3 regions of the Phytobacter sp. V69 genome follow, and region 3 is predicted to be linked to each of the others. Evidence: predicted binding sites of a transcription regulator. Region 3 holds the regulator's gene; each other region holds the start of a gene.

The links. Region 3 encodes Fur, which represses iron uptake genes when iron is present. Its sites were predicted from a motif close to ATAATAATGAGAACNACTATCAA; they were not measured.
Region 1: gpmA (2,3-diphosphoglycerate-dependent phosphoglycerate mutase) is a predicted target of Fur. The motif match lies at 1,195-1,217, and genes of this name have one in related genera.
Region 2: bfd (bacterioferritin-associated ferredoxin) is a predicted target of Fur. The motif match lies at 2,109-2,131, and genes of this name have one in related genera.

Annotation. Positions count from the first base shown of each region.
Region 1 is NZ_CBFFRL010000061.1:4,625-7,904, forward strand. Features, by position in the region: gene aroG (3-deoxy-7-phosphoheptulonate synthase AroG) at 1-230, shown strand, start outside; gene gpmA (2,3-diphosphoglycerate-dependent phosphoglycerate mutase) at 415-1,167, opposite strand; gene galM (galactose-1-epimerase) at 1,375-2,415, opposite strand; gene galK (galactokinase) at 2,409-3,280, opposite strand, start outside.
Region 2 is NZ_CBFFRL010000067.1:16,125-19,404, reverse strand. Features, by position in the region: gene fusA (elongation factor G) at 1-726, shown strand, start outside; gene tuf (elongation factor Tu) at 797-1,981, shown strand; gene bfd (bacterioferritin-associated ferredoxin) at 2,166-2,360, shown strand; gene bfr (bacterioferritin) at 2,433-2,909, shown strand; gene ACSZPU_RS11700 (prepilin peptidase) at 2,893-3,280, opposite strand, start outside.
Region 3 is NZ_CBFFRL010000032.1:25,190-28,469, forward strand. Features, by position in the region: gene chiP (chitoporin ChiP) at 1-669, shown strand, start outside; gene chiQ (ChiQ/YbfN family lipoprotein) at 690-1,022, shown strand; gene fur (ferric iron uptake transcriptional regulator) at 1,120-1,572, opposite strand; gene fldA (flavodoxin FldA) at 1,863-2,393, opposite strand; gene ybfE (LexA regulated protein) at 2,543-2,836, opposite strand; gene ybfF (esterase) at 2,968-3,280, opposite strand, start outside.

The DNA.
Region 1 (3,280 bases), on a different contig from region 3:
TTAAAAAGCAGATGGACGTGGGAACTGACGTTTGTGCTCAGGTCGCCGGTGGCGAAAATGCCATTATGGGCGTGATGATTGAAAGCCATCTGGTAGAAGGCAATCAGAGCCTGGAGAGCGGCGAGCCGCTGGTCTATGGCAAGAGCGTGACCGATGCCTGTATTGGCTGGGAAGACACGGAAACTGTGTTGCGTCAGTTGGCAGAGGCAGTAAAAGCCCGCCGCAAATAAATACACTTCATCCTTTGGCCTGTCTCTTTGTTGGCCGCACTCAGAAACCCCAGTCACATAGTTAGCTATGCTCCTGGGGATTTCTTCCTTTGCCGCCTCGACACAGCCTCAAATGATTTTGTGTATTGGCCCCGCAAAGAAAAAAGCGTGGATTGCTCCACGCTTTTTTATGCAAAACGAAAAATTACTTCGCTTTACCCTGGTTTGCTACTGCCGCCGCTTTCGCCGCGATTTCGTCAGCATTGCCCAGGTAGTAGTGTTTAACAGGTTTGAAGTTTTCGTCGAACTCGTACACCAGCGGCACGCCAGTTGGGATGTTCAGCTCAAGGATTTCGTCTTCGCCCATGTTGTCCAGGTATTTCACCAGCGCACGCAGGGAGTTACCGTGAGCGGCAATGATTACGCGCTCACCGCTTTTCAGGCGCGGCAGAATAGTTTCGTTCCAGTAAGGCACAACGCGTTCGATGGTCAGCGCCAGGCTTTCAGTCGTCGGCAGCTCTTTCTCGGTCAGTTTTGCATAACGCGGATCGTGACCCGGGAAACGCTCGTCATCTTTGGTCAGCTCCGGCGGGGTTACCGCGAAGCCGCGACGCCATTGTTTGACCTGCTCGTCACCGTATTTCTCAGCGGTTTCTGCTTTGTTCAGACCCTGCAGCGCACCGTAGTGGCGCTCGTTCAGTTTCCAGGACTTCTCAACCGGCAGCCAGGCCTGATCCAGTTCGTCCAGCACGTTCCACAGGGTGTGGATGGCACGTTTCAGCACAGAGGTATAAGCAAAGTCGAAGCTGAAGCCTTCGTCTTTCAGCAGTTTACCTGCCGCTTTTGCTTCGCCTACGCCTTTCTCTGACAGATCAACGTCGTACCAACCGGTGAAGCGGTTTTCGTTGTTCCACTGGCTTTCGCCGTGACGAACCAGAACCAGCTTAGTTACAGCCATACACTTACTCCTCATAAGCCTGATTGAATGATAACAATTCTCATTATATTGCCCGGGGATGACCCGCAGCAACGATTACCCTTAACCATAGCGAAAATAGTCGCGCAGTGTAAGATGCTTGTGAATCAGCCGTTACCATTTTGTCGATGACTGGCTGATAATTCAGCGAAATGGGCAAAAAAAACCCTCCAGGCGGAGGGTTGGTTATCAGGCGGGAATAAAGTGATATTCCGTCAGGCTGACATACTCATCGCCGGGTTGCAAAATACAGCTGCCGTGAGGGTAGTCCGGGCGGTTCGGGCTGTCGGGTAAAAACTCGCTTTCCAGCGCCAGACCCTGCCACGCGTTATAAACCGTGTTTCCGCGTGCCGGTGTCCCTTCAAGGAAATTGCCGGAGTAAAACTGCAGCGCCGGGGCAGAGGTATAGACGGACATTTGCAGCTTGTTATCCGCCGACCAGACCTGGGCCGCAGGCTGGCTGACATCGCCTTTGGCCTGTAGCAGGAACGCGTGATCGTAACCTTTCACTACGCGCTGATCGTCATCGCTTAAGAAATCACGATTCAGGGTTTTCGGCTGACGGAAATCAAAGCTGGTCTGGGCCACGTTTTTCAAGTCGCCAACTGGGATGCCCATGCTGTCAACCGGCAGGTATTCATCCGCCAGCAGTTGCAGCGTGTGGCTACGCACATCGCTCTGTTCACCGTTCAGGTTGAAATAGGCGTGGTTAGTCAGGTTCACCGGGCAAGGTTTATCGGTCGTCGCCCGATACTCGATAGCCAGCCGATTATCTTCGCCAAGACGATAAAGTACGCTGGCATTTACCAGACCGGGGAAGCCCTGATCCCCATCGGGAGAGGTCAGTGACAACAGCGCTTCGCTGTCATTTTGCCGCTCAATCTGCCAGCGGCGCTTATCAAAGCCTTCCGGCCCGCCGTGCAGCTGGTTTTCACCCTGACTTGACGCGAGCGCCCAGGTTTCCCCGCCGAGGATAAACTGACTTTTGGCGATACGGTTCGCGTAACGGCCAACCGATGCGCCCAGAAACGAGGCTTGGTGAATATAGTGCTCGGGCGTGGCGCAACCGAGCAGCGCTTCGCGCACCGAACCATCGGAAAGCGGCACCCGTGCTGAAAGCAGCGTGGCACCCCAGTCCATCACTGTCACCACCATCCCCGCGCTGTTGCGCAGGGTAATCAGGCGGAAGGGCAGTCCATCAGGCGCTGCCCCGGAAGATTCATTTAGCACTGTCCCGCTCCCTGTGAAGGTTTGCACACGTAGAACGTCTCTTTGATACCGGTTTTGGCTTCGTACTGTGTCTCTACGGCTTTTTTCACCGCCGGCACCAGCGCTTCTGGCACCAGTGCCACGATGCAGCCTCCGAATCCGCCGCCGGTCATGCGTACGCCGCCTTTATCGCCGATGGTGGCTTTGACGATCTCCACCAGGGTGTCGATTTGTGGCACGGTGATTTCGAAATCGTCACGCATAGAGGCATGGGACTCAGCCATCAGCACGCCCATCCGCTGCAGGTCACCTTTTTCCAGGGCGCTCGCCGCTTCCACGGTACGGGCGTTTTCGGTAAGCACGTGACGAACGCGTTTGGCAACAACCGGGTCCAGCTCATGGGCGACGGCGTTGAACTGATCGATATTCACGTCACGTAGCGCTTTTTCCTGGAAGAAACGCGCGCCGGTTTCACACTGTTCACGTCGGGTGTTGTACTCGCTGCCCACCAGCGTACGTTTGAAGTTGCTGTTAATGATGACGATGGAAACGCCATCCGGCATGGAGACCGCTTTGCTGCCCAGCGAGCGGCAGTCGATCAGCAGCGCGCTGCCTTTTTTACCCAGCGCGGAGATCAACTGGTCCATGATGCCGCAGTTACAGCCGACAAACTGGTTTTCCGCTTCCTGACCGTTGAGGGCAATTTGCGTGCCGTCGAGCGGCAGATGGTACAGCTGCTGGAACACGGTACCAACGGCCACTTCCAGCGAGGCGGAAGAGCTCAGGCCCGCGCCCTGCGGGACGTTACCGCTGATCACCAAATCCGCGCCGCCAAAATTCTTGTTACGCTTCTGCAGGTGTTTCACCACGCCACGCACGTAGTTTG
Region 2 (3,280 bases), on a different contig from region 3:
CTGCACCTGGATATCATCGTTGACCGTATGAAACGTGAATTCAACGTTGAAGCGAACGTAGGTAAACCTCAGGTTGCTTACCGTGAAGCGATTCGTCAGAAAGTTACCGATGTTGAAGGTAAACACGCGAAACAGTCTGGTGGTCGTGGTCAGTACGGTCATGTTGTTATCGACATGTACCCGCTGGAGCCGGGCTCAAATCCGAAAGGTTACGAGTTCATCAACGACATTAAAGGTGGTGTAATTCCTGGCGAATACATCCCGGCCGTTGATAAAGGCATTCAGGAACAGCTGAAATCTGGTCCGCTGGCTGGTTACCCGGTAGTAGACATGGGTATTCGTCTGCACTTCGGTTCTTACCACGACGTTGACTCCTCTGAACTGGCGTTTAAACTGGCTGCGTCTATTGCCTTTAAAGAAGGCTTTAAGAAAGCAAAACCAGTTCTGCTTGAACCGATCATGAAGGTTGAAGTAGAGACTCCGGAAGAGAACACTGGTGACGTAATTGGTGACTTGAGCCGTCGTCGCGGTATGTTGCGCGGTCAGGAATCCGAAGTGACTGGCGTTAAGATCCACGCTGAAGTACCGCTGTCTGAAATGTTCGGATACGCAACTCAGCTGCGTTCTCTGACCAAAGGTCGCGCATCATACACTATGGAATTCCTGAAGTATGATGATGCCCCGAACAACGTTGCTCAGGCCGTAATCGAAGCCCGTGGTAAATAAGCCGCAGGGTTAAAACCAAAGTCCCGTGCTCTCTCCATAAGGGGAGGGCACTATAGTAAGGAATATAGCCGTGTCTAAAGAAAAATTTGAACGTACAAAACCGCACGTTAACGTCGGCACCATCGGCCACGTTGACCACGGTAAAACTACCCTGACTGCTGCAATCACTACCGTTCTGTCCAAAACTTACGGTGGCCAGGCTCGTGCATTCGATCAGATCGATAACGCGCCGGAAGAAAAAGCACGTGGTATCACCATCAACACCTCTCACGTTGAATACGATACCGCGATCCGCCACTACGCGCACGTAGACTGCCCGGGCCACGCCGACTATGTTAAAAACATGATCACCGGCGCTGCGCAGATGGACGGCGCGATCCTGGTTGTTGCTGCGACTGACGGCCCGATGCCGCAGACTCGTGAGCACATCCTGCTGGGTCGTCAGGTAGGCGTTCCGTACATCATCGTGTTCCTGAATAAATGTGACATGGTTGATGACGAAGAGCTGCTGGAACTGGTAGAAATGGAAGTTCGTGAACTTCTGTCTCAGTACGATTTCCCGGGCGACGACACCCCGATCGTTCGTGGTTCTGCTCTGAAAGCGCTGGAAGGCGAAGCTGAGTGGGAAGCGAAAATCATCGAACTGGCTGGCTACCTGGATTCTTACATTCCGGAACCAGAACGTGCGATTGACAAGCCGTTCCTGCTGCCGATCGAAGACGTATTCTCCATCTCCGGTCGTGGTACCGTTGTTACCGGTCGTGTAGAGCGCGGTATCATCAAAGTTGGCGAAGAAGTTGAAATCGTTGGTATCAAAGACACCGCTAAGTCTACCTGTACCGGCGTTGAAATGTTCCGCAAACTGCTGGACGAAGGCCGTGCTGGTGAGAACGTTGGTGTTCTGCTGCGTGGTATCAAACGTGAAGAAATCGAACGTGGTCAGGTACTGGCTAAGCCGGGCACCATCAAGCCGCACACCAAATTCGAATCTGAAGTTTATATACTGTCCAAAGATGAAGGCGGCCGTCATACTCCGTTCTTCAAAGGCTACCGTCCGCAGTTCTACTTCCGTACAACTGACGTGACTGGCACCATCGAACTGCCGGAAGGCGTTGAGATGGTAATGCCGGGCGACAACATCAAAATGGTTGTTACCCTGATCCACCCGATCGCGATGGACGACGGTCTGCGTTTCGCAATCCGTGAAGGCGGCCGTACTGTAGGCGCGGGCGTTGTAGCTAAAGTTCTGGGCTAATTACTCGTTAATTAGTTTCGAATTGAAAAGGGCGCTTTGGCGCCCTTTTTGCTGTCTGTCGATTGGCTGTTGTCATATTTTCTCGCATTATTTTGTTGTCATCCCGCCGCGCAAATAGCGTTGTGCTATTGTAATCATAACTATTCTCATTTACACTTTGCGCATAAATTGAACGGGAGTGATTATGTACGTTTGTTTGTGTAATGGTGTGAGTGATAAAAAAATTCGCCAGGCTGTACGCCAGTTTCACCCCCAATCTTTTCAGCAACTGCGTAAATTCATTCCTGTTGGAAATCAATGTGGTAAGTGTGTCTGTGCTGCTCGCGAAATAATGCAGGATGAGTTGCTGCAGATCCCGGAATATAAAGAAACCGCCTGAGCCTTCTGCTTTTTTTTGACTTCCCTGTAGCCCGATCTACGCTTCAATGAGTGGAAGCGGAGGGACTATATAATGAAAGGTGATGTCAAAGTTATAAATTATCTCAATAAGTTATTGGGAAACGAGCTTGTCGCAATCAACCAGTATTTTCTCCATGCGAGAATGTTCAAAAACTGGGGCCTGATGCGCCTTAATGATGTTGAATATCACGAATCCATCGATGAAATGAAACACGCCGATAAGTATATCGAGCGTATTTTGTTTCTTGAAGGCATTCCGAACCTGCAAGATCTAGGCAAACTTGGTATCGGCGAAGACGTCGAGGAGATGCTGCAGTCTGATTTACGACTGGAGCTGGATGGCGCGAAGGATTTGCGCGAGGCGATTGCCTACTCTGACAGCGTACATGACTACGTCAGCCGGGACATGATGATTGAAATTCTGGCCGACGAAGAAGGCCATATTGACTGGCTGGAAACCGAGCTGGATCTTATCGGTAAGCTTGGTTTGCAAAACTATCTCCAGTCGCAAATCAAAGTTGAAAGTTAACCATCGAAATAAAGCTCGTCTGGTAACCTGTAATCAAACCCGCACCCGCCAGAAATGGACCAAAGGGCAGCGGGTTTTTTATTGCCTGCGTATTTCGGGATTTGAGCGCAAGAAGACAAGTCAGGCACAACGCGAGCAATGCGGCAGAGAAGACCAGAATGGGTAACACTTCCCAACCGTGCCAGGCCCCCAGAGCTGCCAGAAATTTAACATCGCCATAGCCGAGTCCTTCCTGACCACGCAGGAGCCGGTACCCCCAATAGAGTGCAGCGAAGCCTGCGTATCCTGCGATGGCCCCCAATACCTTTTCCTGCAGCAGCATCGGATTGCACCAGCTAAAATACATCAGACCGGCCCACAGAAGAGGGCAG
Region 3 (3,280 bases):
GGCTATGTTGATCAATATTTTGCCAAAGCCAGCTACAAATTTGAGGTCGCGGGGAATCCCCTTTCCACCAGTTATCAGTTCTACGGCTCGCGCGATAAGGCCGATAACAACACCATCAATGATATCTACGACGGTACCGCGTGGCTGCAGGCGCTCACTTTTGGTTATACGGTTGGTCCGGTGGATTTGCGTCTTGAGGGAACCTGGGTTAAAGCCGATGGCCGCCAGGGCTATTTCAATTCACGTATGACGCCCCTCTACGGATCTTCCAATGGTCGCCTGGATATCTGGTGGGATAACCGTTCTGACTTCAACGCCCATAACGAAAAGTCGGTCTTTGTTGGTGCAATGTATGACCTGAAAGACTGGAATCTGCCGGGCTGGGCGGTAGGTGCATCGTATGTCTATGGCTGGGATGCGAAACCGTCCAATGTTTCTTCCGGAGACAAATACTACGATGCGGGGAATTCCATCAAAGAGTCGGCTTACAGCCTCGACCTGCTGTACACCGTGCAGGAAGGGATGGCAAAAGGCACCCTGTTTAAACTGCACTTTACCCAGTACGACAACCACTCCGATATCCCGAGCTGGGGCGGCGGGTATAACAACATCTTCCAGGACGAACGCGACGTGAAATTTATCGTCATTGCGCCGTTGAATATCTTCTGATGCGAGGGAATGCCATGACGATGAAACCAATACTGCTTGTTCTGATGACGCTGGGACTGGCTGCCTGCGTACAACAGCCACAGGCGCCAAAGGAAGATGCCCGCTTAAAAGAGGCTTACAGCGCCTGTATCAATACGGCTGAGGGCTCGCCGGAGAAAACGGCGGCCTGCAGAAGCGTGCTGGATGTACTGCGTAAAGAGAAAGCACACCAGCAATTCGCGGAACAAGAGAGTGTGCGCACGCTGGATTATCAGCAGTGTCTTGAAGCAACGCATACCGGTAACGGCCAGGCGGTAAAAGCGCGTTGTGATCAGATCTGGCAGGAGATTCGCCAGCATAACGCGCTGAATTAACCGTGTGAGATAGCCCGCTTCGGCGGGCTTTTTTGTCTTTGCGATACGCAGAAATAAAAAAGCCAACCCGGAGGTTGGCTTTAGAGAGAAGCGAGGATTATTTATCCGTCGCTTCGTGCGCGTTATCGTCTGTACGGCAGTCACCCTCGGCACAGTGGCCATAGAGGTAGAGGCTGTGGTTAGTCAGACGAATACCGTGTCTGGATGCAATCTCACGCTGACGCGCTTCGATAGAGTCATCACTGAACTCGATCACTTTGCCGCAATCCAGGCAAATTAAGTGGTCGTGGTGATGTTGCTGCGTCAGCTCAAAGACGGATTTACCGCCTTCGAAATTATGGCGGGTCACGATCCCGGCATCATCGAACTGGTTGAGTACACGGTACACAGTCGCCAGCCCAATCTCTTCGCCCATGTCGATCAAGCGCTTATATAAATCTTCCGCACTGACATGGTGGTTCTCCGGCTCCTGAAGCACTTCCAGGATTTTTAACCGAGGAAGCGTGACTTTCAGGCCGGCCTTCTTTAATGCGGTATTGTTGTCAGTCATGCGGAATCTGTCCTGTTGCTAAACGATTCACTTCCCGTCGGGAAGCTACAAGGAATGCACCTGGGATAATGCGTCTCATTATAGAACTGCCATGCCTGAATGAAAACTGCAAGTCCTCAAGTAAAGTAAGCTTTTAAAACGTGGCAGCGCCAACAAAGTCCTTTTGCGTTACCCGTTTTAACCAGGGGCCATTGTACAGCGCTGGAGAAAAAAGTTAAAAAATTGTAGCAATTATTTCCATCGCTTTTATCTATTAATCAGGCGCAACCAGCAGGTTGCGCCAAACAACATCAGGCATTGATGATCTCTTGCAGGTGCAGCTCTTCAGAAATCTGTTTCACCCACTTGTCGACGCGACCAGCGGTCAGTTCCGGCTGACGGTCTTCGTCAATGGCCAGACCAACGAAGTGATCGTCATCTGCCAGGCCTTTGGACGCTTCGAAATGGTAACCTTCGGTCGGCCAGTGGCCTACGATGGTTGCGCCGCGCGGTTCAATGATGTCGCGGATAGTACCCAGCGCATCACAGAAGTACTCAGCATAGTCTTCCTGGTCGCCACAGCCAAACAGAGCAACCAGTTTGCCGTTAAAATCGATATCTTCCAGCGTCGGGAAAAAGTCATCCCAGTCACACTGTGCTTCACCATAATACCAGGTCGGAATGCCAAGCAGCAGGATGTCGTAACCTTCTAAATCCTCTTTGCTGCTTTTAGCAATGTCATGCACATCGGCAACTTCTTTACCAAGTTGAGCCTGGATCATCTTTGCGATGTTTTCGGTATTACCAGTATCGCTGCCGAAAAAAATGCCTGTGATTGCCATGAGTAAAATAACCTCTTGAAACTTAATGATATGGTGGTGGCGATTGGCCCACGGATAAGGGCAATCATAGCAGATCAGAGAAGCACGCGGAAACTGCAATCACGCAAGACTGCACTCTGTGCAACATGAAAGTGTATTTTTGCGATGAATTAGAGGATTTCCTGGTTGTTCAGCGCGTTAAGCTGAGCCAGTAACATCTCTTCAATCAATTCACTCCGGCTCATTTCGCGCGCGTCCGCCAGCGCGTTTAACGCGTCGACAGCCTCTGCGTTGAGTTTTAATTCGACGCGCTTAAGCCCACGAACTTTATCGCGTTTAAGCTGATTGCGCTTATTCACGCGCAATTGCTCGTCGCGAGAGAGCGGATTGGTTTTAGGACGTCCCGGGCGACGTTCATTCGCGAACAGATCTAGTGTCGTGCGGTCCGTTTGTTCTTTAGCCATGATTTAAGAATACTACGGGAAGTACAAGCAATCGGGTCATAGCCCGGGCTGATTAGCGCGCCATCATACATCAGCGATGCGGACACGCCAACGACCGGGCGCTTTCCGGCAACCGGTCGCCGGGTTTTTAATCAGTTTGTCTTTTCAGCGAGATAACGACGGATGGCGCGCAGAACCGCTTCCGGTTTTTCTGCATGCACCCAGTGCCCGGCTCCGGCTATCACATGCGCACGTGCCTGCGGGAATTGTTGCAGCAGTTCGCCACGATACTGTTCGGTGACATACGGCGAGTTACCGCCGGGGATAAAGAGCGCTGGATGGTTCCAGGCCGGTACCGTTTCCCAGCCCACGATATGGGGATATTGATCCCATAGTGCTGGCACATTGAAGCGCCACTCGCCGTCGACAAACGACTTGAGCAGGAACTGAATTACCCCTTCTTCA